DNA from 2 places in the Kitasatospora sp. NPDC088264 genome. Region 1 is predicted to be linked to the other one. Evidence: riboswitches for the same ligand, from Rfam matches in the RefSeq annotation. Region 1 holds a riboswitch; the other holds the start of a gene.
What was found. A riboswitch is a leader RNA that binds a small molecule or an ion and turns the genes downstream of it on or off. The one in region 1 is predicted to bind S-adenosylmethionine.

Region 1 (14,281 bases):
GGGCCTGATCGGGCGACCGGGCGGCGCGTTACCGGGGGCTGCCCGTCAGGAGCGCATAAGGCTGGAGTAGGGTTTGGCCCGCATAAGCATTCAAACCGTGCCCGTGGACGGGTCGCCGGGGAGGCTCACAATCCTCCGCGGGGCGACGCGAAGGCGGGCGAGACTTCGGGAAGGCGCTACGTGAGTCCCAACGGCTCCGACCGCTCGCCGCGGCGCACGATGCGGCGGAAGCTGCCTCAGGCGCTGGCACTGGGCCTCGTCATCGCGACCGCCACCGGCTGCTCGGCCAACGACCTCCCCAGGCTTGGCCTCCCGAGCCCCGTCACCAAGGAAGGGCCGATGGTCCTCCAGATGTGGCAGGGCTCCTGGATCGCGGCTCTGGTGGTCGGCGTACTGATGTGGGGTCTGATCATCTGGAGCGTGATCTTCCACCGGCGCAGCCGCACCGGCGTGGAGGTCCCCCCGCAGACCCGGTACAACGTGCCCATCGAGGCGCTCTACACCGCGGTCCCCATCATCATCGTGTCGGTGCTCTTCTACTTCGTCGCCCGCGACGAGTCGAAGCTGATCGCCGTCTCCGAGAAGCCGCAGCACACGGTCAACGTGGTCGGCTTCCAGTGGAGCTGGGCGTTCAACTACGAGAACACCGAGAACCCCGACCCGGCCAACAAGGACGCCGCGTACGACGTCGGTACGCCCAAGGAGGTTCCGACCCTCTGGCTGCCGGTCGACGAGTCGGTGCAGTTCCGGCTGACCTCGCGTGACGTCATCCACGACTTCTGGCCCGTCAACTTCATGATGAAGATGGACGTCGTGCCGGGCGTGGTGAACCGGTTCGAGGTCACCCCCACCGTCAAGGGCGAGTACATGGGCAAGTGCGCGGAGCTCTGCGGCACCGACCACTCGCGCATGCTGTTCAACGTCAAGGTCGTCGACCGCGCCGACTACGACAAGCACCTGGCGGACCTCCGGGCCAAGGGCCAGACCGGCGCGTTGCCCTCCGGCATCACGACCATGGGAAGTGAAGAGAAGTGACCATCCTCAACGAGCCCGCCGCGGCCGGCGGGGGCGCCGGGGCCGTCACGGTCGGGGCGCAGCGGACCCGCAAGCCGGGTTCGACCATCATCAAGTGGCTGACCACCACCGACCACAAGACGATCGGCACCCTGTACCTGGGCACGTCGTTCGCCTTCTTCCTGATCGGCGGCATCCTCGCGCTGGTCATGCGCGCCGAGCTGGCTCGTCCCGGGACCCAGATCCTGTCGAACGAGCAGTTCAACCAGGCGTTCACGATGCACGGCACGATCATGCTGCTGATGTTCGCGACGCCGCTGTTCGCCGGCTTCGCGAACTGGATCATGCCGCTCCAGATCGGCGCCCCGGACGTGGCGTTCCCGCGTCTGAACATGTTCGCGTACTGGCTGTACCTCTTCGGTTCGACCATCGCGGTGGCGGGCTTCCTGACCCCGAACGGCGCGGCCAACTTCGGCTGGTTCGCCTACTCCCCGCTGTCGGACGCGGTCCGTTCGCCGGGCGTCGGCGCCGACATGTGGATCATGGGTCTGGCCTTCTCCGGCTTCGGCACGATCCTCGGTGCGGTCAACTTCATCACCACGATCATCTGCATGCGCGCCCCCGGCATGACGATGTTCCGGATGTCGATCTTCGTCTGGAACGTCCTGCTGACCGCCGTGCTGGTCCTGCTGGCCTTCCCGGTCCTGGCCGCCGCGCTGTTCGCCCTGGAGGCGGACCGAAAATTCGGGGCCCACGTATTCGATCCCGCCAACGGCGGGGCGATGCTGTGGCAACACCTGTTCTGGTTCTTCGGCCACCCCGAGGTGTACATCATCGCGCTGCCGTTCTTCGGCATCGTGTCGGAGATCATCCCGGTCTTCAGCCGCAAGCCGATGTTCGGCTACTCCGGCCTGATCGCGGCCACCATCGCGATCGCCGGTCTGTCGGTGACGGTGTGGGCGCACCACATGTACGTCACCGGGCAGGTGCTGCTGCCGTTCTTCTCCTTCATGACCTTCCTGATCGCGGTCCCGACCGGTGTGAAGTTCTTCAACTGGGTCGGCACCATGTGGAAGGGCTCGCTGAGCTTCGAGACGCCGATGCTCTGGACGGTCGGCTTCCTGGTCACCTTCCTCTTCGGTGGTCTGACCGGTGTGCTGCTGGCCTCCCCGCCGATCGACTTCCACGTCTCGGACTCGTACTTCGTCGTCGCCCACTTCCACTACGTGGTCTTCGGCACCGTCGTCTTCGCGATGTTCGCCGGCTTCCACTTCTGGTGGCCGAAGATGACCGGCAAGATGCTGGACGAGCGCCTCGGCAAGATCACCTTCTGGACGCTGTTCTTCGGCTTCCACACCACCTTCCTGGTCCAGCACTGGCTCGGCGCGGAGGGCATGCCCCGCCGCTACGCCGACTACCTGGCCTCGGACGGCTTCACCACGCTGAACACCGTCTCGACCATCGGGTCGTTCGTGCTCGGCGCCTCGATGCTGCCGTTCCTCTACAACGTGTGGAAGACGGCCAAGTACGGCGAGAAGGTCGAGGTCGACGACCCGTGGGGTTACGGCCGTTCGCTGGAGTGGGCGACCTCCTGCCCGCCGCCGCGGCACAACTTCCTCACCCTGCCCCGGATCCGCTCCGAATCCCCGGCCTTCGACCTCCACCACCCGGAGATCGCCGCGCTGGACTACCTGGAGAACCACGGTGAGCCGGCCAAGCACCTCGCCGGCGTGACCCCGGCGAAGTACGACGCCCCGAAGCTGGACAAGGGCAAGAAGGAGGGCGACGTCTGATGAAGGAACAGGGAAAGATCTTCCTCGGCCTGGCCGTCTTCGTCCTCGCGATGGCCGTCACCTACGGCCTGTGGACCAACCACTCGGAGCACGGGATCGAGGCGGCCGGCACCACGGCGCTGTTCCTCGCCTTCGCGCTCTGCGCCTTCATCGGGTACTACCTCGCCTTCACCGCCCGCCGGGTGGACAGCGGCGCGGGGGACAACCCCGAGGCCGAGGTGGCGGACGACGCCGGCGAGCTGGGCTTCTTCGCCCCGCACAGCTGGCAGCCGCTCTCCCTGGCGATCGGCGGTTCGCTGGCGTTCCTCGGAGTGATCTTCGGCTGGTGGCTGCTGTTCTGGTCGATCCCGATCATCCTGATCGGCCTCTTCGGCTGGGTCTTCGAGTTCTACCGGGGCGAGAACCAGAACCAGTAGGTTCCCGGGTTCCGCCGACGACGACAGGGCCGGTCCTCCCGCACGGGGAGGACCGGCCCCGTTGCGTCTCCAGGGTGACGAAACCACTCACCCGGGTGAACGCGGGGTCGCTCCGATGTCGCTTCGGCCAGCCTCGTTCCTACGATCTGAGCAATCGTGCGGACCCTCGGAGGCGTTTCATGGCCGACAGGCGCGGAATCGCAGGTATCGGCGGCATCTCGCTGACCCTCGCAGTACTGGCCCCGCTGGCCGCCTGCTCGTCCGGCGGCGGCGAGGCGGTCGGCCCCCACCGGATCGACGCGGCCGCGTTCGTCCACCTCTCGGCCGAGGGCGGGGGCAAGGTCGACCCCTCCAAGCCGCTCACGGTGACGTCCGTGCCCGGCAGCCGGCTCACCGACGTCACCGTGACCGGCCCGGACGGCCGGGTGGTGGCCGGTCAGCTCGCCGAGGACCAGCACAGCTGGCAGACCACCGGCCGGCTGAAGGCCGACACCGACTACTCGGTGCGGATCGCCGCCGACGACGGCAAGGGCGGCCGCGGCGACACCACGGCGGACTTCAGCACCCTCGCCGCCCAGCGCCTGCTCACCGCCAAGCTGGGCCCGGACTCCTCCGGCAGCGGCATCTACGGCGTCGGCCAGCCGCTCACCGTGCAGCTCTCCGAGGCGGTGCAGGACCCGCAGGCCCGCCAGGAGGTCGAGCGCGTCCTGACCGTCAGCTCCCAGCCCGCCGTCACCGGCGCCTGGTACTGGGTGGGCGACAAGGAACTGCACTTCCGCCCGCAGGAGTACTGGCCGGCCGGCACCACCGTCTCGCTGGCCTTCGACGGCACCGGCGTCCGGATCGAGGACGGCCTCTACGGCGGCGACCGCAGCACGCTGGGCCTGCGGATCGGCGCACGGGTCGAGACGGTGGTCGACGCGGCCGCCCACGTGCTCACCCTCAGCCGTGACGGCGAGCTGGTCCGGAGCATCCCGGTGACCACCGGCAAGCCCGGCTTCGACACCCGCAACGGCGTCAAGGTGGTGCTCGGCCAGGAGCGGTCCGTCCGGATGAACGGCGAGACGATCGGGATAAAGGCCGGGAGCTCGGAGTTCTACGACCTCAACGTGGAGTGGGCCACCCGCGTCACCTGGAGCGGCGAGTACGTCCACGCGGCGCCCTGGTCGGTCCGCTCGCAGGGCCTGGAGAACGTCAGCCACGGCTGTACCGGCATGAGCACCGAGAACGCCAAGTGGTTCTTCCAGAACACCAGGGTGGGGGACCTGGTGACGGTGGTGAACAGCCGCGGCGCCACCATGGAGCCGTTCGGCAACGGCTTCGGGGACTGGAACATCTCCTGGACGGACTGGGTCAAGCACAGTGCCCTCGGAGAGCCCGTCAGCACCACCGCGCCGGCCTCCCAGGCCCACGCCTCGGGGATGATCCGCCCGGAGGCCTGAGGGCCCCTGGAGCGCCTTCTCAGGCCTCCTGGTAGGCCAGCCGCAGGGCGGCGTCCACCGCGGCCAGCGCATCCGCCCGCGGGAGCCCGAGCCGGGTCGCCCGCTCGGCGTACTCGGCGGCGGCCGCGGCGGCCAGCCGGTGCGCGGTGTCGCCGGTGGCCGCGATCAGCGTGCCGCGCCGGCCGTGGGTCTCCACCACGCCGTCCGCCTCCAGTTCCCGGTACGCCCGGGCGACCGTCCCGGCGGCCAGCCCCAGCTCCTCGGCCAGGGCCCGGACGGTGGGCAGCCGCAGCCCGGTCGGCAGTTCGCCGGAACGGGCCCGCTCGGCGATCTGGGCCCGGATCTGCTCGTACGGGGGAGTGGCGGCGGCGGGGTCGACGGACAGCTGCACGGGAGCTCCTGGAGGGTGCGGACGGGGGACGGGAAAGCCCGAGGGCCGCTGACCAGAAGAACTCTGGTCAGCGGCCCTCGGGTGTGACGCTGCGGGGCGTACGGGATCAGTGGTGGCCGTGGCCGCTGGTGATCTCGTGGTGCTCCTCGGAGGTCGGCTTGGGGATCTGGGCGCTGCCGCCGTAGAAGCCGCGGGACAGCTTGGCCCGGGTGCGGCCGAGCAGGCCGGCCTTGCTGGCCACGCCGTTCTCGTCCGTCTGGGCCGGCAGCTCGACCGGCTGGACCTGCTCGTGCGCGGTGAGCTTGTACAGGTCCTTCTGCGGCAGCTGGGCGTGCACCTCGACGAACTCGCCGTGCGGCAGGCGCTTGATGACGCCCGTCTCGCGGCCGTGCAGCACCTTCTCCTTGTCCCGGCGCTGGAGGCCGAGGCACCAGCGCTTGGTGACGATGAAGGTGATGACCGGCACCGCGAAGAAGCCGACGCGGACGAAGTAGGTGATCGAGTTGATCGACAGGTGCAGGTGGGTGGCGAACAGGTCGTTGCCACCACCGACCAGCAGCACCAGGTACAGGCTGATCCAGGCGGCGCCGAGCGCGGTGCGGACGGGCGCGTTGCGCGGGCGGTCCAGGATGTGGTGCTCGCGCTTGTCGCCGGTGATCCAGCCCTCGATGAACGGGTAGACCGCGATCGAGACCAGGACCAGCGGGAAGATCATCAGCGGGATGAAGACACCCAGGTTCAGGGTGTGGCCCCACAGGCCGACCTCCCAGCCCGGCATGACGCGGATCAGGCCTTCGGAGAAGCCCATGTACCAGTCGGGCTGGGCGTCCGTGGACACCTGGTCCGGGCGGTACGGGCCGTACGCCCAGATCGGGTTGATCGTGGCGATCGCCGAGATGGCGGCGATCAGACCGAACACCAGGAAGAAGAAGCCACCGGCCTTGGCCATGTAGACCGGCATCAGCGGCATGCCGACGACGTTCTTCTCGGTCTTGCCCGGGCCCGCCCACTGGGTGTGCTTGTGGTAGAAGACCAGGATCAGGTGCGCCACCAGCAGGCCGAGCATGATGCCCGGGATCAGCAGCACGTGGATCGTGAAGAAGCGCGGCACGATGTCGTGGCCGGGGAACTCGCCCCCGAACAGGAACATCTGGATGTAGGTGCCGACCAGCGGGACGGCGAGGATCGCGCCTTCCATGAACCGGATACCGGTACCCGACAGCAGGTCGTCCGGCAGCGAGTAGCCGAAGAAGCCGTCGAACATGCCCAGGATCAGCAGCAGGAAGCCGAAGACCCAGTTGATCTCACGCGGCTTGCGGAACGCGCCGGTGAAGAACACGCGCATCATGTGCACGAGCATCGCGGCCACGAAGACCAGGGCGGCCCAGTGGTGGATCTGCCGGATCAGCAGACCGCCGCGGACCTCGAAGCTGATGTCCACCGTCGAGGCGTACGCCTCGGACATCCCGATGCCCTTGAGCGGCACGTACGAGCCGTTGTAGACGACCTCGGCCATCGACGGCTTGAAGAACAGCGTCAGGTAGACACCGGTCAGGATGATGATGACGAACGTGTAGAGGCAGATCTCGCCCAGCATGAAGGACCAGTGGTCCGGGAAGATCTTGCGCAGGTTGGCCTTGGCGAGGGAGTAGATCCCCACCCGGCCGTCCGTCCAGTCAGCAGCGGCCTCCCACTTGTTGGCGGGCTTGGCGCGCGTGCTGGCGGGCTTGGCGGCACCGGTGGTGCTGCTCGTACTCATCGAGCACGCTCCCAGTAGCTCGGGCCGACGGGCTCGTCGAAGTCGCCGGTGGCGACCAGGTAGCCCTTCTCGTCAGTGATGATCTTCAGCTGCGGCAGCGGGTGGCCGGCCGGGCCGAAGATCACGCGCGCGCCGTCCGCCAGGTCGAAGGTCGACTGGTGGCAGGGGCAGAGCGCGTGGTGGGTCTGCTGCTCGTACAGGCTGATCGGGCAGCCGACGTGGGTGCAGATCTTGGAGTAGGCGAGGATGCCCTCGAAGGCCTTCTCCCGCGACCGGTCGTCCTTGATGTCGTCCGGCGCGATGCGCACCAGCATCAGGGCGTCCTTGGCGATCGCCTGCTGGAAGTCCTCGTCGTGGACGTGCAGACCCTCGGGCATGGCGAAGGTCAGCGAGCCGATGACGATGTCCTCGGCCTTCATCGGCAGGTTGGTGCTCATGTTGATGAGCTGCAGGGGCTTGGCCGGGGTCGCCTCGTTCCAGCCCGTCTCCTTCAGCTTCTTCTCGGGCAGCGGCCCGAGGTCGCGGAGCAGGACCACGCCGGAGAGCGGGACCAGCGCCATGGAGCCGATGAGGGTGTTGCGGATCATCTTGCGGCGGCCGAAGCCGGACTCGGCGGCACCGGTCTTGAACTGCTCGATGACGTCCGCGCGGACCTCGTCGTCAGCCTCGATCGGGTGGCGCTCGGCCGGCAGCTCGACGTCCGACATCAGCGTGCGGGCCCAGTGGACCGCACCCGCGCCGATCATGAACAGCGCGACGCCCAGGGTCAGGCCGAGCGCGAAGTTCAGCGCGCTGACGTGACCGAGCGGGAAGATGTAGACGATCTTGTCCGGGTCGATGGCCACGTACGAGGCGATGAAGCCGATGGTGGCGAGCATCGAGACCACGAACATCAGCGAGACCTGACGCTCGGCCCGCTGGGCGGCCCGCTCGTCGATGTCGGTGCGGCGGGGCTCGTGGGCCGGAAGGCCCGGGTCGGCGAACGGGTCGCCGTGCGCGGCGACGTCACCGGCGGAGCCGTGTGACTCCGGAAGCTTCTCTTCTGACATGTCGTGGCTCATGACTTCTTGGCCTTGGTGGTGTGGGCGGCGACCCAGATCGCGACCGCGATGAGCGTGCCGAGACCGAAGATCCAGCCGAACAGACCCTCGGTCACCGGACCGAGGCTGCCGAGCGTGAGACCACCGGGGTTGGGCTCATCGGAGGTGGTGTGGCGGACGAAGGCCACGATCTGCTTCTTCTGCTCCTCGGGCATGGTGGTGTCCGGGAACGACGGCATGTTCTGCGGGCCGGTCTGCATGGCCTCGTAGATGTGCTTGGCGTCCACGCCCTCCAGCGACGGGGCGTACTTGCCCTTGGTCAGGGCACCGCCCTGGCCGGCGAAGTTGTGGCACTGGGCGCAGTTGGTGCGGAACAGCTCGCCACCCTTGGAGATGTCGTCCGGGTTGGTCGAGGTGTACTGCTCCGGGGTCGGCGTCACCGGGCCGGGGCCGAGCGAGGCGACGAAGGCGGCGAGCTGGTCGATCTCCGCCTGCGAGTAGATGTTCTTCTTGCGCGGCACCTGGGCGCCGGGCTGCTGGGCCGGCATGCGGCCGGTACCGACCTGGAAGTCGACAGAGGCGGAGCCGACGCCGACCAGGCTCGGACCGTCGCTGCTGCCCTGGCCGTTCAGGCCGTGGCACGAGGAGCAGCCCACGGCGAAGAGCTTCTTGCCCTCATCGATCGCGAGCGACTGCGCGGCGACGTCGGCCTGCGCCTTGTCGGCGGGCGCGAACGCGGCGTACAGCCCCCCGGTTGCCGCCAGGGCGAGAAGTAGGACGACCAGCGCCGCCAATGGGTGGCGCCGTCGTGCGGAGAGCTTTTTCACGGAATAACCCCGGTGTCAGGATCTGGTCGACTGGTGGGTGCACCCGGCGGCCGGTCTGGCCGGCACGAGGCTGCCTGTCTAGGGCTGCGCGCGCGGTCGGTCGGTGGGAGCGTCGCCACCGGCAGAATCGGCCCGACGCCGGTGAGGGCGGGGACCGAAGCCGGTGGCCAGCGACCTGATCAGCTGGTTACTTGATCAGGTAGATGGTCGCGAACAGGCCGATCCACACGACGTCGACGAAGTGCCAGTAGTACGACACGACGATCGCGGCGGTGGCCTGCTCGTGCGTGAAGCGCTTGGCTGCGTACGTCCGTCCCAGGACCAGCAGGAAGGCGATCAGACCACCCGTCACGTGCAGACCGTGGAAGCCGGTGGTCAGGTAGAACACCGTGCCGTACGGGTCGGAGGACAGCGAGAGGCCGTCCTTCTTGACCAGCTCGGTGTACTCGAAGATCTGGCCGCCGATGAAGATCGCGCCCATCACGAAGGTGATGACGAACCACGAGCGGAGCTTCTTCACGTCCCCGCGCTCGGCAGCGAACACGCCGAGCTGGCAGGTCAGCGAGGAGAGCACCAGGATCGTGGTGTTGACCGAGGAGAAGGGCACGTTGAGGGCGTGCGCCTTCTCGGTCCAGAACTCGGCTCCCTTGACGGAGCGGAGCGTGAAGTACATCGCGAAGAGGGCCGCGAAGAACATCAACTCGGAACTGAGCCAGACGATCGTTCCGACGCTGACCATGTTCGGCCGGTTGACCGATCCGTGCGCGTGCCCGGTTTCTACTGCTGTTGCTGTCGCCACGACGGACATTATGTCGGTCCCTTATTCCGTCTTCACGCCGGGGGGTGTCCCTCGGAGTGTCCGGTGCGTGCGGTATGCCCCCCTGGAGGGCGGTGGGGGGCCCCAATGGCGGCTGAGCAGCGGCGTGTCCCTTTTCTGACGGTTCCTCGAAGGGGCCCGCGACCCCGTTGCCCAGCGCGTCGTTGCACGCTTGGCGGAGCCTCCGGGGGTAATGCGCGGGCCCCTTATCGGCCGTACGGGTGGTCTGGACGGGTCCGGGTGACGGGCCGTCCTCCGGGCGGGTGAGTCGCGGGCGCGGCGGCTGAGGAGGAAGGTCCGCGAGGGGGACTCGGCGACGGGTGATCGGGAGTAGCATCCGGATCAGGCGAACGTGGTCCGGATCACACTTGAGGGAGCAGGGCCCATGGCGTACACGACCGACGAGACGCTCACCGTCCTCGTCTACAGCGATGACCGCAACACCCGAGAGCAGGTGCTGACGGCACTCGGCCGCCGGCCCGTCGAGGACCTTCCGGAACTGTCCTACCTGGAGTGCGCAACCACCCCCGCGGTGCTGAAGGCACTGGAGAAGGGCGGCGTGGACCTCTGCATCCTGGACGGCGAGGCGGTGCCGGCCGGCGGGCTCGGGCTCGGCCGCCAGCTCAAGGACGAGATCTACGGCTGCCCGCCGGTGCTGGTGCTGATCGGCCGGCCGCAGGACTCCTGGCTGGCCGCCTGGAGCCGGGCCGACGCCGCGATCTCGCGCCCGGTGGACCCGGTGGCGCTGGCCGAGGCGGTCGCCACCCTGCTGCGGGCGCGGCTGGCCAAGCGGGCGCCCGTCAGCCGCTGAGCGGTGCCGTCTCAGGACTAGAGAAGACGCCGCCGCGGGAACCCCGCCGGTCGATAGGCTGACTCCATCCGTACGGACGTCCCCCCGACGCGGGGAACCCGACAACAGCTGGAGTCAGCCATGGTGAACGTGAACCCTGCGAACGGTGGTACCGCACCCGCGCAGGTGGTCCGCACCTGGCCGGACGTCCTGGCGGCGCTGTTGAAGGGGGAGGACCTCGACCGCTCGGCCACCGCGTGGGCGATGGACCGGATCATGAGCGGCGAGGCGTCCCCCGTCCAGGTGGCCGGGTTCATGGTGGCGCTGCGGGCCAAGGGCGAGACGGTCGACGAGATCACCGGCCTGGTGGACGCGATGTACGCGCACGCCGAGCCGCTGGACATCCCCGGCCCGGCCGTGGACATCGTCGGCACCGGCGGCGACCGGGCCAAGACCGTCAACATCTCCACCATGTCGGCGATCGTCGCGGCCGCGGCCGGCGCCAAGGTGGTCAAGCACGGCAACCGGGCCTCCTCCTCGGCCAGCGGCTCCTCGGACGTGCTGGAGAAGCTCGGCGTCCGCCTCGACCTGTCGGCCCGGCGGGTCGCCGAGATCGCCGAGGAGGTCGGGCTGACCTTCTGCTTCGCGGCCAAGTTCCACCCGTCGATGCGGCACGCCGCCACCGCCCGGCGCGACCTCGGGGTGCCGACCGCGTTCAACATCCTCGGCCCGCTGACCAACCCGGCCAAGGTCACCTCGCACGCGATCGGCTGCTTCGACACCCGGCTCGCCGGACTGATCGCCGGCGTGCTCGCCCGGCGCGGCTCGACCGGCCTGGTCTTCCGGGGCGACGACGGCCTGGACGAGCTGACCATCACCACCACCTCGCAGGTGTGGATCGTGCGGGACGGGACCGTCACCGAGACCGCCTTCGACCCGCGGGACGTCGGCGTCGAGCTGGTCGGCATCGAGGCGCTGCGCGGGGCGGACCCCTCGTACAACGCCGAGGTCGCGCGGCGGCTGCTGGCCGGCGAGCGCGGGGCGGTGAGGGACGCCGTCCTGATGAACACGGCGGCGGCGCTGGTCGCGCTCGACCTGGGTGAGGCGCCGCTCACCGAACAGCTCGCGGCGGGCATGGCGCGGGCCGAGCGGGCCATCGACTCGGGCGCGGCGCAGGAGCTGCTGCGGCGTTGGTCGGAGGCCACCAGCCGGGTGTGAGGCGGTACTTGGGAGCCCGTGCCGGAACGCCGGCGCGGGCTCCTCGGCTGTCCGGATGGTGGATGCCTGTTTGACCACTCGCTGGGCGCGACCTAGAGTCTTGGCCAGGTCATGAGTGACAGCGTCAAGCCCCAGCTTGCTGTCCGGCAACCCTCCGTCCGTGGCGGGGTGCCCTGGGTGAGGACCGGGTCGCTCGGCGAATCGTCCGTGCGGCAAGCGCGGACGCCCGACGACTTAGCACTCCCGGGGTCCCACACCCCCAGAAGGAGTGCATCCTCATGTCGATCGCCACCGAAATCTGCGCCCCCCTCGCCGTCCTCGGCCACGACGTCCAGGTCCCGCTCGCCAGCGGCGAGAAGGTCGGGTACGCGGCCCTCGACTACGCGGCCAGCTCCCCGGCGCTCCAGCGGGTCTGGGACGACGTCTCCGCCTACGCCCCCTACTACGGCAGCGTGCACCGCGGCGCGGGGTACCTCTCCCAGCTGTCCACCGACCTGTTCGAGCAGAGCCGCCGCACCGTCGCCGAGTTCCTCGACCTGCGCGAGGGCGACCAGGTGGTCTTCACCCGGGCCACCACCGACTCGCTGAACCTGCTCGCCTCGGCCGTCCCGGCCGGGACCCGGGTGTTCGCCTTCGAGACCGAGCACCACGCCTCGCTGCTGCCCTGGGCGCACGCCGGGCTCGACGTCCACTACCTGCGCGCGCCGCGCTCGCACGCCGAGGCGGTCGCCGCCCTGGACGCCGCGCTCGCCGAGGCGCCCGAGGGCCCCAAGCTGCTCTGCGTCACCGGAGCCTCCAACGTGACCGGCGAGCTGTGGCCGGTCGCCGAGCTGACCGGGACCGCGCACCGGCACGGCGCCCGGGTGGTGCTGGACGCCGCCCAGCTGGCCCCGCACCACCGGGTCTCGGTGCGCGAGCTGGACGTCGACTGGATCGCCTTCTCCGGCCACAAGATCTACGCGCCCTTCGGCGCCGGCGTGCTGGCCGGCCGGGCGGACTGGCTGGACGCGGCCGACCCGTACCTGGCCGGCGGCGGGGCGACCCGGACGGTGGCCCGGGGGACCGACGGCTCGGTGGCCGTCCAGTGGCACTCCGGTCCGGCCCGGCACGAGGCCGGCTCGCCGAACGTCATCGGCGCCTACGCGATCGCCTCGGCCTGCCGGGCGCTGAGCGAGGCGGGCTTCGACGTGCTGGAGGCCCGGGAACGGCAGCTGATCGCCCGGCTGACCGCCGGGCTGGCGGAGATCCCGCAGGTCAAGGTGCTGACCCTGTTCGGCGCCGAGGCGGCCCGGGTGGGCGTGCTGTCCTTCGTCGTCCAGGGCTGGAACAGCTCGCACTTCTCGGCCGCGCTGTCCGCCGAGTACGGCATCGGGGTCCGCGACGGCCTGTTCTGCGCGCACCCGCTGCTGCGCACCCTGCTCGGGGACGAAGAGGTCTCCCCCTCCGAGTGCGGGGCGCCCGAGCCGTCGCTGCCCGGCGAGCGCAGCCTGAACGCGATCCGGGTGAGCTTCGGGGCCGGGACCCCGGACGAGCACGTCGACCGCTTCCTGACCGCCGTGCGCGAGCTGGTCACGGACGGTGCCGCGTGGAACTACCGCAACGAGGGCGGGCGCTGCGTCGCCACCGTGCAGGTCGACCGGGGGCGTCAGCAGGGCTGAGGGGCCCGGTCTGCGGGGCCGAGGGGCCTACTCGTCCAGGCCGAGGGCGAAGGCGGCCTCGAGGTCGTGCTGGGAGTAGGTGCGGAAGGCGATCTGGGTCTCGGTGTGGGCCACGCCCGGGACCTTGTTCAGCCGGCCCGGGATGACCGCGGCCAGATCGTCGTGCCGGCGCACCCGGACCATCGCCACCAGGTCGTAGCCACCGGTCACCGAGTACACCTCGCTGACGCCCTCGATGGCCGCGATGGCTTCGGCGATCTCCGGGATGCGGTCGACACTGGTCTTGATCAGGACGATGGCGGTGATCACTGTTCGGGCTCCTTTGTGGGGTGCCGCCAGCGTATCGGGCGTCAGCCGGGTCGTCTCGGGGGGTGGCTGACCGCCGTGCAGGCGTAGAGGAAGCCCGCCGAGAAGCCGATCACGTGAACCAGATAGGCCACCCCGGGCCCGGCCGAGTGGACCGACCACCACTGCAGGGCGAACCAGAGGCCGAGCACCAGCCAGGCCGGGAAGCGCAGCGGCAGGAACAGCAGCAGCGGGACGAGCGTCGTCACCCGGGCGCGCGGATGGAAGCGCAGGTAGGCGCCGAGGACGGCGGAGATCGCGCCGGAGGCGCCGATCAGCACCCGGGTGGAGCCCGGGGAGTGCGCCTCGGCGAGGGCGAAGCCGTACGTGGCCAGGCTGCCGGCGGCCAGGTAGAAGACGGCGAACCGGGCCCGGCCCAGCCGCCGTTCGACGGTGGGGCCGAAGACGTGGAGGAAGAGCAGGTTGCCCAGCAGGTGCAGCCAGCCGGCGTGCACGAAGAGCCCGGTGAGGACGGACAGCGCCGGGTGCTTGCCCGGGGTGGGCGCGGCCGGGCAGCCCGGGGCCGGGTCGGGGGCCTGGGCCAGCTGCTCGGCGGTCAGCGGGCGGCCGGCCAGCACCTCGGTGGGGATGACGCCCCAGCGCTGCTCGTACCGCTGCTCCGCGCAGAGCCGGGACTGGCCGGTGCCGTACAGCGGGTTGAGCCCGGCGGCCGGGCCCAGCAGGAACACCAGGGTGTTGACCGCGATCAGGGCGTAGGTGACCGCCGGGGCGGGCACGGACGGGTGCTCGCCCCGCGCGTCGGTGTGCCCG
Region 2 (14,281 bases), on a different contig from region 1:
CGGGCGAGGCGGTGATCGCGCTGGACTTCGACGGGACGCTGGCGCCGATCGTGGCGGATCCCGATCGGGCGCGGGCACATCCGGGGGCGGCGGCCGCGCTGCGGGCGCTGGTGCCGGCGGTGCGGGCCGTGGTGGTGGTGACGGGTCGGCCGGCCGCGCTGGCGGCGGAGTACGGCGGCCTGGACGGGCTGCCCGGGGTCGTGGTGCTGGGGCACTACGGCGCCGAGCGCTGGGAGGGCGGCGAGGTGACCGCGCCGCCGGTGCACCCCGGGGTGGCCGGGGCGCGGGCGGCGCTGCCTGGCCTGCTGGCGGCGGCGGGGGCGCCCGAGGGGACGTGGCTGGAGGACAAGGGGCGCTCGCTGGCGGTGCACACCCGGCGCACGGCGGCGCCCGAGGAGACGCTGGAGCTGCTGCGGGCGCCGGTCGGCGAGCTGGCGGCCGGGCACGGGCTGGTGGTGGAGCCCGGGCGGCTGGTGCTGGAGCTGCGGCCGCCGGGGGTGGACAAGGGCGCGGCGCTGACCGGCTTCCTGCGTGAGCGCGGGGCAGGTTCGGTGCTGTACGCGGGGGACGACCTGGGGGACGTGGCGGCCTTCGCGGCGGTGGAGAAGCTGCGCGGCGAGGGGGTGGCGGGGCTGCTGGTGTGCAGCGGCGCGGTGGGGGACGCGCCGGTGCGCGAACTCGCCGACCGGGCCGACCTGGTGGTCCCGGGCCCGGCCGGCGTGGTGGAGCTGCTCGCGGCGCTGGGCGCGGCCGTCGGCGCGGTCTGAGCCGGGCGGCGGCGCGTTGAGCGAGTTCAGAGCGCGTTGAGCCGGTTCACAGCGCGTTGAGCCGGTTCACAGCGCGTTGAGCTGGTTCACAGCGCGTTGAGCTGGTCGAGGAACCACTGCTGCGGGGGCAGCGCGGTGGCCGCCGCCGCGAGGCGCTTGGTGCGGTCGGCGCGCTCCCCCTCGGGCATGGTGAGGCCGGCGTGCAGGGCGTCGGCGGTGGCGATGATGTCGTACGGGTTGACGGTGAGCGCGTCCTCGGCGAGTTCGGCGTGCGCGCCGGCCTCGCGGGAGAGCACCAGGGCGCAGCCGTGGTCGGACACCACCGGAACCTCCTTGGCGACCAGGTTCATGCCGTCCCGGATCGGGTTGACCAGGGCCACGTCGGCGAGCCGGTAGGCGGCCAGGGAACGCGGGAAGTCGTCGTCGACGTGCAGGATCAGCGGCTGCCAGGCGGGGGTGGCGAACTCGGCGTTGATGTCCTCGGCGAGCCGTTGGACCTGCGCGGTGTAGGCGCGGTACTCGGCGAGGTCGGTGCGCGAGGGGTAGGCGAAGGCGATGTGCACCACCCGGTCGTGCCATTCGGGGCGGGTGCGCAGCAGGTGCCGGTAGGCCTGGAGGCCGCGGACGATGTTCTTGCTCAGCTCGGTGCGGTCGACCCGGACGATGGTGCGCCGCCCGCCGACGGCCTCGCGGAGGGCGGCGAGGCGTTCGTCGACGTCCGGGCGGTGGGAGCGCTCGCGCAGGAAGTCGGCGTCGGCGCCGAGCGCGTGCACGCCGAGCCGGGTGGTGCGGCCGGCGTGGGTGACGGTCATGGCGTCCCGGTCGACCTCGGCACCGAGCAGGTCGGCGCAGCAGTCGGCGAAGGCCAGCGCCCAGCGGCGGGTCAGGAAGCCGGCCCGGTCGGCGCCCAGGATGCCGGTGAGGACGGCCTCGGCGACGTCGTCGGGCAGCAGCCGGAAGTACTCGGGCGGGGCCCACGGGGTGTGCGAGAAGTGGCCGATCCGCAGGTCGGGGCGGGCGGCGCGGAGCAGGGCAGGGGTCAGCGAGAGGTGGTAGTCCTGGACCAGCACGGCGGCCCCGGGGGCGGCCTCGGCGGCCAGCGCCTCGGCGAAGGCGGCGTTGTAGGCGCGGTAGGCGGCCCACTCGGTGCGGAACCCGGCGTCGAAGGCGGGGGCGGTGGGGGTGGCGTAGAGCAGGTGGTGGACGAACCAGAGGGTGGAGTTGGCGACGCCGTTGTAGGCGCGGGCGAAGGTGTCGGGATCGATGTCCAGCATGCGGACGGCCTGGCCGCCCACGTCGTGCCCGGCGAGGTCGAGGCGGCCGTCCGGGGCCCCTCTGGCGGCCTGCCGGTCGGCCGCGCCGAGGGCGGCGCAGACCCAGACGGCGTCGGGGTCGTCGATGGCGGAGAGGCCGGAGACCAGGCCTCCGCCGCCGCGGCGGAGGGTCAGCGTGCCGTCGTCCGCGGTGCCGAACGACACCGGTCCCCGATTGGAGGCCACCAGGACGGGGGCGGTGCCGGTCGCACTCGAACGTTCGGTCGTGAGATCGCCCATGGTTGGTACGTTGCCGGGGCTCCGGAGCGGCAAACCCTTTCGGTGGGTGTTCAGTGTCGGGTCGCGTACTCGGGCACGGTGTGCATGGGCGGGCGTTCCAGGGCGGTCACCGGGTGGGTGTGGGCGGTGAACTCCCGGCTCTGCGGGTCGCGGGTGAACTGGGTCAGCAGCGGGTGGACCAGGTCGGCCGAGGCCTTCAGCCGGTGGGTGCGGTCGAGGCGTTCGAGGGCGGTGCGGTAGATGGTGGCGGCCATCCGGCCGAGGGCCTGGCCGTCCTGGTGCCGGTGGTGCCGGACGCCGACGTCCACCTGGGCCAGGGCGTCCAGCCCGACCGTCTCCAGCGCGTCGACCAGCAGGCCGAGTTCGACGCCGTAGCCGGTGGGGAAGGGGAGCCGTTCGAGCAGCGCGCGGCGGGCCGCGTACTCGCCGCCGAGCGGCTGGACGAAACCGGCGAGTTCCGGCCAGTGCAGGTTGAGCAGCGGGCGGGCGACCAGTTCGGTGACCCGGCCGCCGCCGGCCGGGACCACCGCGCCCTCGGTCTCCAGCGGCCGGTCGTACATGGCCTTGACCAGCTGGATGTCCGGTTCGGTGAGCAGCGGGCCGAGGATGCCGGAGACGAAGGCCGGGTCGAACTCGCGCAGGTCGGCGTCGACGAAGCAGACGATGTCGCCGCGGGTGACCAGCAGCGAGCGCCAGAGCACCTCGCCCTTGCCGGGGACGGCGGGCAGCCGGGGCAGGATCGCGTCGCGGTACTCCACCCGGGCGCCGGCCCGGGCGGCGGCGGCGGCGGTGGCGTCGGCCGAGCCGGAGTCGACCACGACGAGTTCGTCGACCAGCGGGAGGCGCTCCATCAGCTCGCGGCGGATGGTGCGGACGATGTCGCCGACGGTGGCCTCCTCGTCCAGCGCGGGCAGCACCACGCTGACCGTGTGGCCGGTCCGGCGCTTGGCCTCCAGCAGGGCGTGCACCGGCCGGTCGACCGCGCTCCACGAGCGGCGGCGCAGCCAGGACGCCGCCTGCGGGAGCAGCGCGGGGGTCGGTTCGGCGGGCACGGGACTCTCCTCGGCGGGGTCGGTGGGACGCGCCATCTCGCGTGGCGGACGATCCCGTTCGGGGTTGACGCCTTCGGATACAGTCTTCGTACAGCGGCCGGACCTTTGCACGCCGGGGTCGCCGTTGAGCACCACCACAATTTCACAAGCTCATCCAGAGGGACTGAGGGAACGGCCCGTTGACGTCCCGGCAACCTTCTCGCGCGGCTGTCTGTCGACAGGCCCCGGCGGGACAGGTGCCAATTCCGGCCTGTGGCGCGACCGTGCCACGGGGAAGATGAGGAGAGAGGCCTCCGCCATCATGGCTATCGACACTGTCGCACCCGCATCCGTGGACCTCGGCCCCGCCACCGCGCTGTCCTGTCGGGAGTGCGGCACCCGCTTCCCGCTCGGTCCGAGCTTCGCCTGCCTGGAGTGCTTCGGCCCGTTGGAGATCGCGTACGACTTCGGCAGCGAGGACGCCGAGGCGCTGCGCCGCCGGATCGAGGCCGGCCCGAGCTCGATCTGGCGCTACGCGCCGCTGCTGCCCGTCCCGGCCGACGTCGCCACCAAGCCCAACCTGAACCCCGGCTGGACCCCGCTGGTCAAGGCGGACAACCTGGGCCGCGAGCTGGGCTTCACCGCGCAGCTGCACATCAAGGACGACTCGGGCAACCCGACCCACTCGTTCAAGGACCGCGTGGTGGCCTGCGCCATCGAGGCCGCGCGGGCCTTCGACTTCACGACGCTCTCCTGCTCCTCCACCGGCAACCTGGCCGGCGCGGTGGGCGCGGCGGCCGCCCGGGCCGGCTTCAAGTCCTGCGTGTTCATCCCGCACGACCTGGAGCAGGGCAAGGTCGTCATGGCCGGGGTGTACGGCGGCGAGCTGGTCGGCATCGAGGGCAACTACGACGACGTGAACCGCTTCTGCTCGGAGCTGATCGGCGACCCGGCCGGCGAGGGCTGGGGCTTCGTCAACGTCAACCTGCGCCCCTACTACGGCGAGGGCTCCAAGACGCTGGCGTACGAGATCTGCGAGCAGCTCGGCTGGCGGCTGCCGGAGCAGATCGTCATCCCGATCGCCTCCGGCTCCCAGCTGACCAAGATCGACAAGGGGCTGCAGGAGCTGATCAGGCTCGGCCTGGTCGAGGACCGGCCGTACAAGGTCTTCGGCGCCCAGGCGGCGGGCTGCTCCCCGGTGTCGGCGGCGTTCAAGGCCGGCCAGGACGTGATCCGCCCGGTCAAGCCGGACACCATCGCCAAGTCGCTGGCGATCGGCAACCCGGCGGACGGCCCGTACGTGCTGGACATCGCCCGGCGCACCGGCGGCGCGGTCGAGGACGTCACCGACGCCGAGGTGGTGGACGCGATCCGGCTGCTGGCCCGGACCGAGGGCGTCTTCGCCGAGACCGCGGGCGGGGTGACCGTCGGCGTGCTGAAGAAGCTGGTGGAGACCGGCCAGCTGGACCCGGCCAAGGAGACCGTCGCGATCAACACCGGCGACGGCCTGAAGACCCTGGACGCCGTCGCCGGGGCCGGGATGACCGCCGTCATCCGCCCGACCCTGGCGTCCTTCCACGACGCCGGCCTCGCGTCCGCCTGAATCCCCCCACCCCGCTGGGCCCTGTCCGCTAGGAGAACCATGAGCGCCAACGTCCGTATCCCCACCATCCTGCGCACCTACACCGGCGGCGCCGCCGAGGTGGCCGCCGAGGGCGCCACCCTGGGCGAGGTCATCGCCGACCTGGAGAAGAACCACGCGGGGATCGCCGCCCGCATCCTGGACGACGCCGGCAAGCTGCGCCGCTTCGTCAACGTCTACGTGAACGACGACGACGTGCGCTTCGCCGAGGGCCTGGCGACCGGGATCGCGGACGGCGCCAGCGTCTCGATCATCCCGGCGGTGGCCGGCGGCTGCTGAGCCGCGCCCCGATCCGGGCACCCCGCCCGAGCCGCTCGTCCGACCGGCCGTCCGCGCGTACGGAATTCCGTTCTCCGTACGCACGGGCGGCCGGCCGCATTTCGGCGGGAATATGGCGGGGTCAAGTCGGAGTAGAGTGTGGCTCGGTTGGGAACAGGGCTTCCCCTCATCCTCACCCGCGAATCACCCGCGAATCGCCGGACGGTCGTCCGGCCGCTGAGACCGGTCGGGTGCCTGGGCCGTGAAACATGTCAGGCAGATGTCAGAATTCCCGCGGGGATTTGCAGTAATCCGTCCGCTATGTCCGGCGTGAAATGCCGAATTCCTCCCGCTTTGGCCCGTCCTGCCCCTTGGCGTGGTGCCGGAATTCCCCGCAGCTGACCCTGTTGCAGAGGGCGTCGATCCGGATACATTCAGCCGCGGTCGACGTAATCACCCGCTCACAGGGCGCCGTCAGGCACCCCCGGCGGAGGGTTGCGGCGTGCACGGCTGCGCCCAGGGGGGGTTCCCCGGGCCGGCCTTCAAACCAGACCCGGGCCCGCGACCTGCGGGCGCGTGAAGGGCCAGCACAGCACTAGGGGAGTTCGGAATGGCTCAGGGCACCGTCAAGTGGTTCAACGCGGAGAAGGGCTACGGCTTCATCGCGGTCGACGGTGGTGCGGACGTCTTCGTCCACTACAGCGCGATCCAGATGGACGGCTACCGCACCCTCGAGGAGGGCCAGCGGGTCGAGTTCGAGATCTCCCAGGGACAGAAGGGCCCGCAGGCGGACATGGTCCGCGCCGCGGTGTGACCCCCTTCCGACCCCAGGAGCTCGGCGCGGCCCACGGCTGGTGACCACTCGCTTCTCGACGGGCCCGTGCGACACGCGTCGTACGGGCCCGTCGGCGTTCCCCGGCGGGGAGTTGCGCGGGTCGGCGGGAGCGCCCCGGGCGGCTCGCGGGATCGCGATTGGGCTTGCACTCGACCACCCCGAGTGCTAATTATTGGCGTTAGCACTCACAGCGTGAGAGTGACAGCGGACCGGGTCGGTGAGGCCCCCGGGAGCGGTAGGGGAAAGGACCCCCGCACACCAGGGCCGTCCGTCGCGGGCACCCCTTGGTCCGAGCAGTCGACCGTGTCCCGGAGGACCACTTCTGATGGCCAAGATCATCGCCTTTGATGAGGAAGCTCGCCGCGGCCTTGAGCGTGGCATGAACCAGCTCGCCGACGCAGTGAAGGTCACGCTCGGCCCCAAGGGTCGCAACGTCGTGCTGGAGAAGAAGTGGGGCGCCCCCACGATCACCAACGACGGTGTCTCCATCGCCAAGGAGATCGAGCTCGAGGACCCCTACGAGAAGATCGGCGCGGAGCTCGTCAAGGAGGTCGCCAAGAAGACCGACGACGTCGCGGGTGACGGCACCACCACCGCCACCGTGCTCGCCCAGGCCCTGGTTCGCGAGGGTCTGCGCAACGTCGCCGCCGGCGCCAACCCGATGGCCCTGAAGCGCGGCATCGAGAAGGCCGTCGCCGCCGTCTCCGACCAGCTGCTGGCCCAGGCCAAGGACGTGGAGACCAAGGAGCAGATCGCCTCCACCGCCTCCATCTCGGCCGCCGACACCCAGATCGGCGAGCTCATCGCCGAGGCCATGGACAAGGTCGGCAAGGAAGGCGTCATCACCGTCGAGGAGAGCAACACCTTCGGTCTGGAGCTCGAGCTCACCGAGGGCATGCGCTTCGACAAGGGCTACATCTCCGCCTACTTCGCGACCGACCTGGAGCGCATGGAGGCGACCTTCGAGGACCCCTACATCCTCATCGCCAACTCCAAGATCGGCTCGGTCAAGGACCTGCTGCCGCTGCTGGAGAAGGTCATGCAGAGCGGCAAGCCGCTCGTCATCATCGCCGAGGACGTCGAGGGCGAGGCCCTGTCGACCCTGGTCGTGAACAAGATCCGCGGCACCTTCAAGTCCGTCGCCGTCAAGGCCCCGGGCTTCGGCGACCGCCGCAAGGCCATGCTCGGCGACATCGCCATCCTCACCGGTGGCACCGTGATCTCCGAGGAGGTCGGCCTCAAGCTGGAGAACGCCGGCATCGACCTGCTGGGCACCGCCCGCAAGGTGGTCATCACCAAGGACGAGACCACCATCGTCGACGGTGGCGGTGACAGCGAGCAGGTCGCCGGCCGCGTGAACCAGATCCGCGCCGAGATCGAGAACAGCGACTCGGACTACGACCGCGAGAAGCTCCAGGAGCGCCTCGCCAAGCTGGCCGGCGGCGTGGCCGTCATCAAGGCCGGCGCGGCCACCGAGGTGGAGCTCAAGGAGCGCAAGCACCGCATCGAGGACGCCGTCCGCAACGCGAAGGCCGCCGTCGAGGAGGGCATCGTCGCCGGTGGTGGCGTCGCGCTGCTCCAGGCCTCGGTCGCCTTCGACAAGCTGGAGCTGGAGGGCGACGAGGCCACCGGTGCCAACATCGTCAAGGTCGCGCTGGAGGCCCCGATCAAGCAGATCGCGACCAACGCCGGCCTGGAGGGTGGCGTCGTGGTGGAGAAGGTGCGCAACCTCCCCGCCGGTCACGGCCTGAACGCGGCCACCAACACCTACGTCGACCTGATCGCCGAGGGCATCATCGACCCGGCCAAGGTGACCCGCTCCGCGCTGCAGAACGCCGCCTCCATCGCGGCGCTGTTCCTCACCACCGAGGCCGTCATCGCCGACAAGCCGGAGAAGGCCGCTGCGGCCGCCGGCGGCGGCATGCCGGGCGGTGACATGGACTTCTGATCCTGATCGCACCGATCGGATCGGCTGGTTCCTGATCGTGTGGGCGGTCCCCTTCGGGGGGCCGCCCACACGGCGTTCTACCGGAGAATGGACAGATGGCTTCCGACGACATCGAGACCGCGCTGCACAACGCGCGGGCGCTGATCCTGGCCGACCTCACCTCGCGGGACGTGGCGGACGCCGCCGTCGTCTCCCTGGTGGAGCAGGCCGTGACGCACCGCCGCTGGTGGTTGGAGCAGTGGCCGGACGGCACCGGGTACGTGCTCGGGCTGGTCGCCCAGGACATCCAGGACGCGCTGCTGGAGGCGTACGGGCGCTGGCCGCTGTGCACCGCCTGCGCCGCCGACGGGGACCCGCACGCGCTCGGCGTGGAGCCGGAGCTGGGGCCGGAGCCGCACTGGGTGTGCGGCAAGCAGGGCGCGGTGGTCGCGCCGGTGGGGGAACTCTCCTAGCCCGCTCGTGGTCCGCTCCCAGCCCGCTCCTGGTCCGTTCCCAGTCCGCTCGTGGTCCGCGTCGTGGACCGGGCGGCGGGAGTACTGGACCTATAGGTAGGTTGACGATATATGTAGTCGTATGACTGAACGCTCGATGCAGGAGCCGACGCTGCTGCTGCTCACCGCTCTGGCGGACGCCCCGAGACACGGCTACGCCCTCATCCAGGAGATCGCCGCCATCTCCGAGGGCCGGGTCAAGATGCGCACCGGCACCCTGTACGGCGCCCTCGACCGCCTGCTCCAGCAGGGGCTGATCGAGGTCGCCGCGGAGGAGGTCGTGGACGGGCGGGCGCGGCGCAGCTACGCGCTGACCAGCGTCGGCCGGGAGGCGCTGGCCTCCGAGGCGGAGCGGCTGCGGGCCGTCGCCACCGAGGCGGAGCGCCGTCTCGCGAACGTCTGGTCGGCGCTCCAGGGCAAGCCGGAGCCGGAGGGGAAGTCGATGATGAGGGGGTTCTTCGCATGACCATGACCACACCGACGATGGGGGCGCCTTCGACCGCGCTGCGGGCGGCGCTGCAGTTCTACCCGCCCCGCTACCGCCGGGAGCGCGGCGAGGAACTGGCCGCGGTGTTCGCCGACACCACGGCGGAGGCGGGCCGCTCGGCCGTCGCCCGTGAGGCGTTCGACCTGGCCGCGTACGGGCTGCGGGTGCGGCTCGGGCTGACCGGCTCCTCGCTGGCCGGGCGGGTGCTCGCGCTGGCCGCGCCGATGGTCGCCGGGGCGCTGGCCGGCGCGGCGCTGGTGCCGTGGGTGAGCGATGCGGAGCGGGCCGCCCGCCGGCTGACCTGGGACCCCTCGTACACCACGTACGCGCTGACCATCGCGCCGCCGGTGATCGCGCTGCTGCTCGCGGTGGCCGTCGTGACGGGGCGCTGGACGGCGGTGCGGGTCATCTCGCTGCTCCAGGCCGTCTCCGCGCTGTTCGTGCTGGCGCAGGCCGTCGTGCTGCCGCCGGAATTCGACCTCTGGGGGGTGGGGGACAGCAGCGTGGCCACCATGCCGTTCGTGCTGGGGGCGCTGCTGCTGGCCGCGGCGCCGACGGAGTTGCTGCCCAGGGCCTCCTGGCGTTCCGGCGGGCTGGCGCTGGCCTCGGTCCTCGGGGGCGGGCTGCTGGTGGCGCTCCAGCACTGGGGCGACTCCACCTTCCCGCTGGACATGCAGTGGTTCGCGGCGCTGCTGATCGGGCCGCTGCTGCTGACCTTCACCGCGCTGCGCGGCCGGGTGCTGCCGGCGGCCGTCGGGGTCGCGGTGCTGTCGCTGACGATGTTCGCGGGCCTGTTCAACATCTGGCGCGAGGGCCGCGGGTTCTGGCACGTGCTGCCGATGGCGGCGCCGGTGCTGCTGCTCCTGGTGGCGGCCGCGGTGGCGATGCGCCGGATCGGGGCCGGCGGCGGGCCCGGCGGACGGTTCGGCGGATGGTTCGGCGGGGACTCCGGGAAGGGGCGCAGCCTGGCGTGACCCGGGGGGGCAGGGCGAAGTGCTCGCCGGGCCCGGCCGGATGTGGCAACCTACTGATATGTCTAGACCAATTTTCGAAGTCATCGCGCTGACGCCCCAGGACGCCCAGGCTGCCGAGTCGGGCGGCGCCGACCGGCTCGAACTGGTCACCGACATGGCCGCGGACGGGCTCACCCCGTCCGTCGAGGACTTCGCCCGGATCCGGGCCGCCGTCGACATCCCGCTGCGCGTCATGCTCCGGATCCGGGACGGCTTCGCGCCCGGCGACCTGGACGAACTGGCCGCCCGGGCCGCCGCGTTGCGGGCCGAGGGCGCCGAGGAGTTCGTCTTCGGCTTCCTCCACGCCGTCGGCGCCGTCGACCTGGCCGCCACCGCCGCCGTCGCCGAGGCGGTGGCCGGCTGCCGCTGGACCTTCCACCGGGCGATCGACCACAGCACCGACCGGGCCGCCCTGCGGTCCGCCGTCGGCGCGCTGCCCGGGCTGGACACCTTCCTCACCTCGGGCGCGCCTGCCGGCGTCGACGCCGGGTACGAGGTGCTGCTGGCGGAGCTGGCCCGCGCGGGCGAGCCCGGGTACGGGCAGCGGATCCTGATCGGCGGCGGCCTGCGGGCCGAACACCTGAAGGGGCTGCGGGCCGAGGGCTTCGACGGCTTCCACGTCGGCGGTGCGGTGCGGGTCGACGGCTGGCGGACGCCGGTGGACGCGGCCAAGGTCGCCGAGTGGCGGGCCCAGATCGACGCCTGAGCGCGCGAGGAGGGCGGGGGCCGGTCCCGGTGGGGCCGGCCCCCGCCGCTCGGTTCCTCAGCGCAGCTGCGCGGGCAGCGGTTCGCCGTGCAGCACCGTCAGGCCGGAGACGGCACGGGTGAGCGCCACGTACAGCCGCCGCAGGCCGGTCCGCTCGTCCGGCTCGCCCGCGATCACCGCGGCCGGCTCGTCCAGCACCACGTAGTCGTACTCCAGACCCTTGGCCAGCGAGGCCGGCACGAGCGTCAGCCGGGCCTCGGCGCTGGTCTCGGCGCCGGGGGACAGGTACGGCAGGCCGGCCGCGGTCAGCGCCTCGGCGAGCAGCGGGATCCGGGCGTCGGCGGCGATCAGTCCGGTCGAGCCCTCGTGCTCCAGCGCCTCGCGGCAGGCCGCCACGACGGCGGGCACGGCCTCCGCGTCCGGGAGGCGGCGGATCGTCAGCGAGCCGGGGGCGTCGCGGACGGAGGTCGCCGGGGCCAGGCCCGGGGCGATCGCCGGGAGCAGCCGGGAGGCGTACGCGATGACCTCCTCCGGCACCCGGAAGCCCTTGGTCAGCTCCTCGACGTGGGCGTCCGGCTTGCCCAGGTGGCGCAGCGCGTCCGGCCAGCTCGCCGTTGCCCACGGGGTGGTGCCCTGGGCGAGGTCGCCGAGGACGGTCGCCGAGCCGGTCGTGCAGCGGCGGCCGACCGCGCGGTACTGCATCGGGGAGAGGTCCTGCGCCTCGTCCAGCACCACGTGCCCGAGCGAGGGGGTGCGCTGCACCAGGTCCGTCGCCTCGTCGACCAGGACGGCGTCGGCCTGCGTCCAGCGGGCCGTCTTCACCGAGCGGCCCGGCTTGGGCCACAGCACCGCCTGCTGCTCCTCCGGGGTCAGCACGCCCTCCGCGCAGGCGGCCAGGAACTCCGGGTCGGAGAGCAGTCGCAGCACCAGCTTCGCCGGGTCGACCGCCGGCCAGCACTCCTTGGCCACCGCCTTGACCGCGGGGTTGCGGGCCACCGCGTCCTGCACCCGGTCGTCGGGGGCCTCGCCGGACTGTTCCATCTTCAGCAGCACGGTGTGCGCGATCCGCTGTGGCAGGGCGTCCCTGGCGGCGCCGTAGCGCACCTCGCGGCTCTTCAACTCCTCGATGATCGCGGTGAGTTCGTTCACCTGGACGCGCCAGCGGCGGGAGCCGCGGACCACCACGCAGGGCTCGGTGGGCAGCGTGATGCCCGCGCGCACCGCCCGGCGCAGCACCTCGGCCATCCGGGCGTCGCCCTTCAGCCGGGCCGCCCGCGGGTCGTCCTCGCCGCGCACCTCGACGTGCCCGACCAGCTGCTGCACGGTCGCCTGGTTGACGTCCAGCTCGCCCAGGGCCGGGAGCACCTGCTCGATGTAGGAGAGGAAGGCGTTGTTCGGCCCGATCACCAGCGTGCCCGTCCGGGCGAGGCGCTCGCGGTGCGCGTACAGCAGGTACGCGACGCGGTGCAGGCCCACGGCCGTCTTCCCGGTGCCGGGGGCGCCCTGGACGCAGATGGTGCCCGTCACGTCGGAGCGGACGATCTCGTCCTGCTCGGGCTGGATGGTGGCGACGATGTCGCGCATCGGGCCGACGCGGGGCTTCTCGATCTCGGCGGCGAGCAGGGCGGAGGCGGTGTCCGCCTCCGCCGGGTCGCTCAGGTGCTCGTCCTCGTAGGCGGTGAGCTCGCCGCCGGTGTAGCCGAAGCGGCGGCGGCGTTCGACGTCCAGCGGCTCGGTGCGGCTGGCCCGGTAGAACGGCTGGGAGACCGGCGCGCGCCAGTCGATCACCATCGGGTCGCCGTCGGCGTCGTGGACGTGCCGGCGCCCGATGTAGAAGCTCTCCCCGCCGCCTCCTTCGCTCAGCTCCTCGCTGATCGTGTGCAGGTAGTCCAGGCGGCCGAAGAACAGCGGGGTGTGCGAGAGGTCGGCGAGGGCGGCGATCCGGGCCTCGATCTGGTTCTGGAGGACGGCGGCGGACACCCAGGTGCCGGTCACGTCGCGCAGGTCCAGCGACTGGACGTCCTCGCGCATCGCTCGCAGCGCGGACCGGGACGCGGCCAGGTGGTCGCGTTCGCGCTGGAGGGGGTCGGTGGTGGGGGTGGCGGGCACAGCGAACCTTCCCGGCTGCGCCGGAAGCGGGCGCAGCGGATCGATGGAGCTCACGGTGGGTACGGCCGACCGGTTGCCGTGCGGTCGGCGCCTCCCCCGGCTGCCCGCGCGACTTCAGCGGGTACCACGGTTCGGGAGGGGGCAGACGGACGATCCTAGACCCGGGGGCCCCGGGGTTCCAGCCCCGCAGGTCCCAGCCCCGCAGGTCCCGGGCCCGCGGGTCCCGGCCCCCGTACGGCCCGGAGGACGTGCGCGACGGCGGCGCCGCCCCGGGCACCGCCGCGCGCGTGGTCCTCCTCGGGCGCGACGGTGTCCGGTACCGGGGCGTGTCCTACCGCACGTCCTACAGCACGTCGTCCGCGTCGATGATGCGGTACGCGTAGCCCTGCTCGGCCAGGAAGCGCTGCCGGTGGGCGGCGAAGTCCTGGTCCACGGTGTCCCGGGCGACCACCGAGTAGAAGTGCGCCGAGTGGCCGTCCGCCTTCGGACGCAGGACGCGGCCCAGGCGCTGGGCCTCCTCCTGGCGGGAGCCGAACGTCCCGGAGACCTGGATGGCCACGGTGGCCTCGGGCAGGTCGATCGAGAAGTTCGCGACCTTGGAGACCACCAGGACGCCGATCTCCTTGTTGCGGAACGCCTCGAAGAGCTTCTCGCGCTGGGCGTTGCTGGTCTCGCCCTTGATCACGGGCGCGTCCAGCACCTCGCCGAGCTCGTCCAGCTGGTCGATGTACTGGCCGATGACCAGCGTCTGGTCCTTCTCGTGCTTCTTCACCAGCGCCTCCACCACCCGCCGCTTGGTCGCCGTGGTGGCGCAGAAGCGGTAGCGCTCCTCGGGCTCGGCGGTGGCGTACGCCAGGCGCTCCGAGTCGGTCAGGGTGACCCGCACCTCGCAGCAGTCGGCGGGCGCGATGTAGCCCTGTGCCTCGATCTCCTTCCACGGCGCGTCGAAGCGCTTGGGCCCGATCAGGCTGAACACGTCGCCCTCGCGGCCGTCCTCGCGCACCAGCGTCGCGGTCAGGCCCAGGCGGCGGCGGGCCTGGAGGTCGGCGGTGAACTTGAACACCGGCGCCGGCAGCAGGTGCACCTCGTCGTAGACCACCAGGCCCCAGTTGCGGGCGTCGAACAGCTCCAGGTGCGCGTAGGCGCCCTTCCGCTTGGTGGTCATCACCTGGTAGGTGGCGATGGTGACCGGGCGGATCTCCTTGCGCGTCCCGCTGTACTCGCCGATCTCCTCCTCGGTGAGCGAGGTGCGCTTGACCAGCTCGTGCTTCCACTGGCGGGCCGAGACGGTGTTGGTGACCAGGATCAGCGTCGTCGACTTGGCGTGCGCCATCGCGGCCGCGCCGACCAGCGTCTTGCCGGCGCCGCAGGGCAGCACCACGACGCCCGAGCCGCCGTGCCAGAAGCCCTCGACGGCCTGCGCCTGGTACGGGCGCAGCCG

Region 2: it holds a riboswitch for S-adenosylmethionine, as region 1 does, so the genes downstream of both, thrC (threonine synthase) here and AB0O82_RS12935 (aminotransferase class V-fold PLP-dependent enzyme) in region 1, are expected to answer to the same signal.

What each region holds. Positions count from the first base shown of each region.
Region 1 covers NZ_JBFBIR010000012.1:152,821-167,101, reverse strand. Annotated here, with positions in the region: gene coxB (cytochrome c oxidase subunit II) at 181-1,035, shown strand; gene ctaD (cytochrome c oxidase subunit I) at 1,032-2,807, shown strand; gene AB0O82_RS12980 (cytochrome c oxidase subunit 4) at 2,807-3,223, shown strand; gene AB0O82_RS12975 (Ig-like domain-containing protein) at 3,403-4,665, shown strand; gene AB0O82_RS12970 (GntR family transcriptional regulator) at 4,685-5,056, opposite strand; gene AB0O82_RS12965 (ubiquinol-cytochrome c reductase cytochrome b subunit) at 5,163-6,815, opposite strand; gene AB0O82_RS12960 (Rieske 2Fe-2S domain-containing protein) at 6,812-7,864, opposite strand; gene AB0O82_RS12955 (c-type cytochrome) at 7,873-8,682, opposite strand; gene AB0O82_RS12950 (heme-copper oxidase subunit III) at 8,870-9,490, opposite strand; gene AB0O82_RS12945 (hypothetical protein) at 9,885-10,310, shown strand; gene trpD (anthranilate phosphoribosyltransferase) at 10,431-11,507, shown strand; SAM riboswitch class IV at 11,615-11,732, shown strand; gene AB0O82_RS12935 (aminotransferase class V-fold PLP-dependent enzyme) at 11,786-13,165, shown strand; gene AB0O82_RS12930 (Lrp/AsnC ligand binding domain-containing protein) at 13,193-13,474, opposite strand; gene AB0O82_RS12925 (rhomboid family intramembrane serine protease) at 13,516-14,281, opposite strand, start outside.
Region 2 covers NZ_JBFBIR010000021.1:3,433-17,713, forward strand. Annotated here, with positions in the region: gene otsB (trehalose-phosphatase) at 1-767, shown strand, start outside; gene AB0O82_RS18510 (trehalose-6-phosphate synthase) at 854-2,320, opposite strand; gene AB0O82_RS18515 (glucosyl-3-phosphoglycerate synthase) at 2,371-3,372, opposite strand; SAM riboswitch class I at 3,520-3,656, shown strand; gene thrC (threonine synthase) at 3,674-4,954, shown strand; gene AB0O82_RS18525 (MoaD/ThiS family protein) at 4,994-5,272, shown strand; gene AB0O82_RS18530 (cold-shock protein) at 5,862-6,065, shown strand; gene groL (chaperonin GroEL) at 6,412-8,034, shown strand; gene AB0O82_RS18540 (hypothetical protein) at 8,130-8,486, shown strand; gene AB0O82_RS18545 (PadR family transcriptional regulator) at 8,608-8,991, shown strand; gene AB0O82_RS18550 (hypothetical protein) at 8,988-9,986, shown strand; gene AB0O82_RS18555 (copper homeostasis protein CutC) at 10,045-10,731, shown strand; gene AB0O82_RS18560 (AAA family ATPase) at 10,789-12,840, opposite strand; gene AB0O82_RS18565 (DNA repair helicase XPB) at 13,184-14,281, opposite strand, start outside.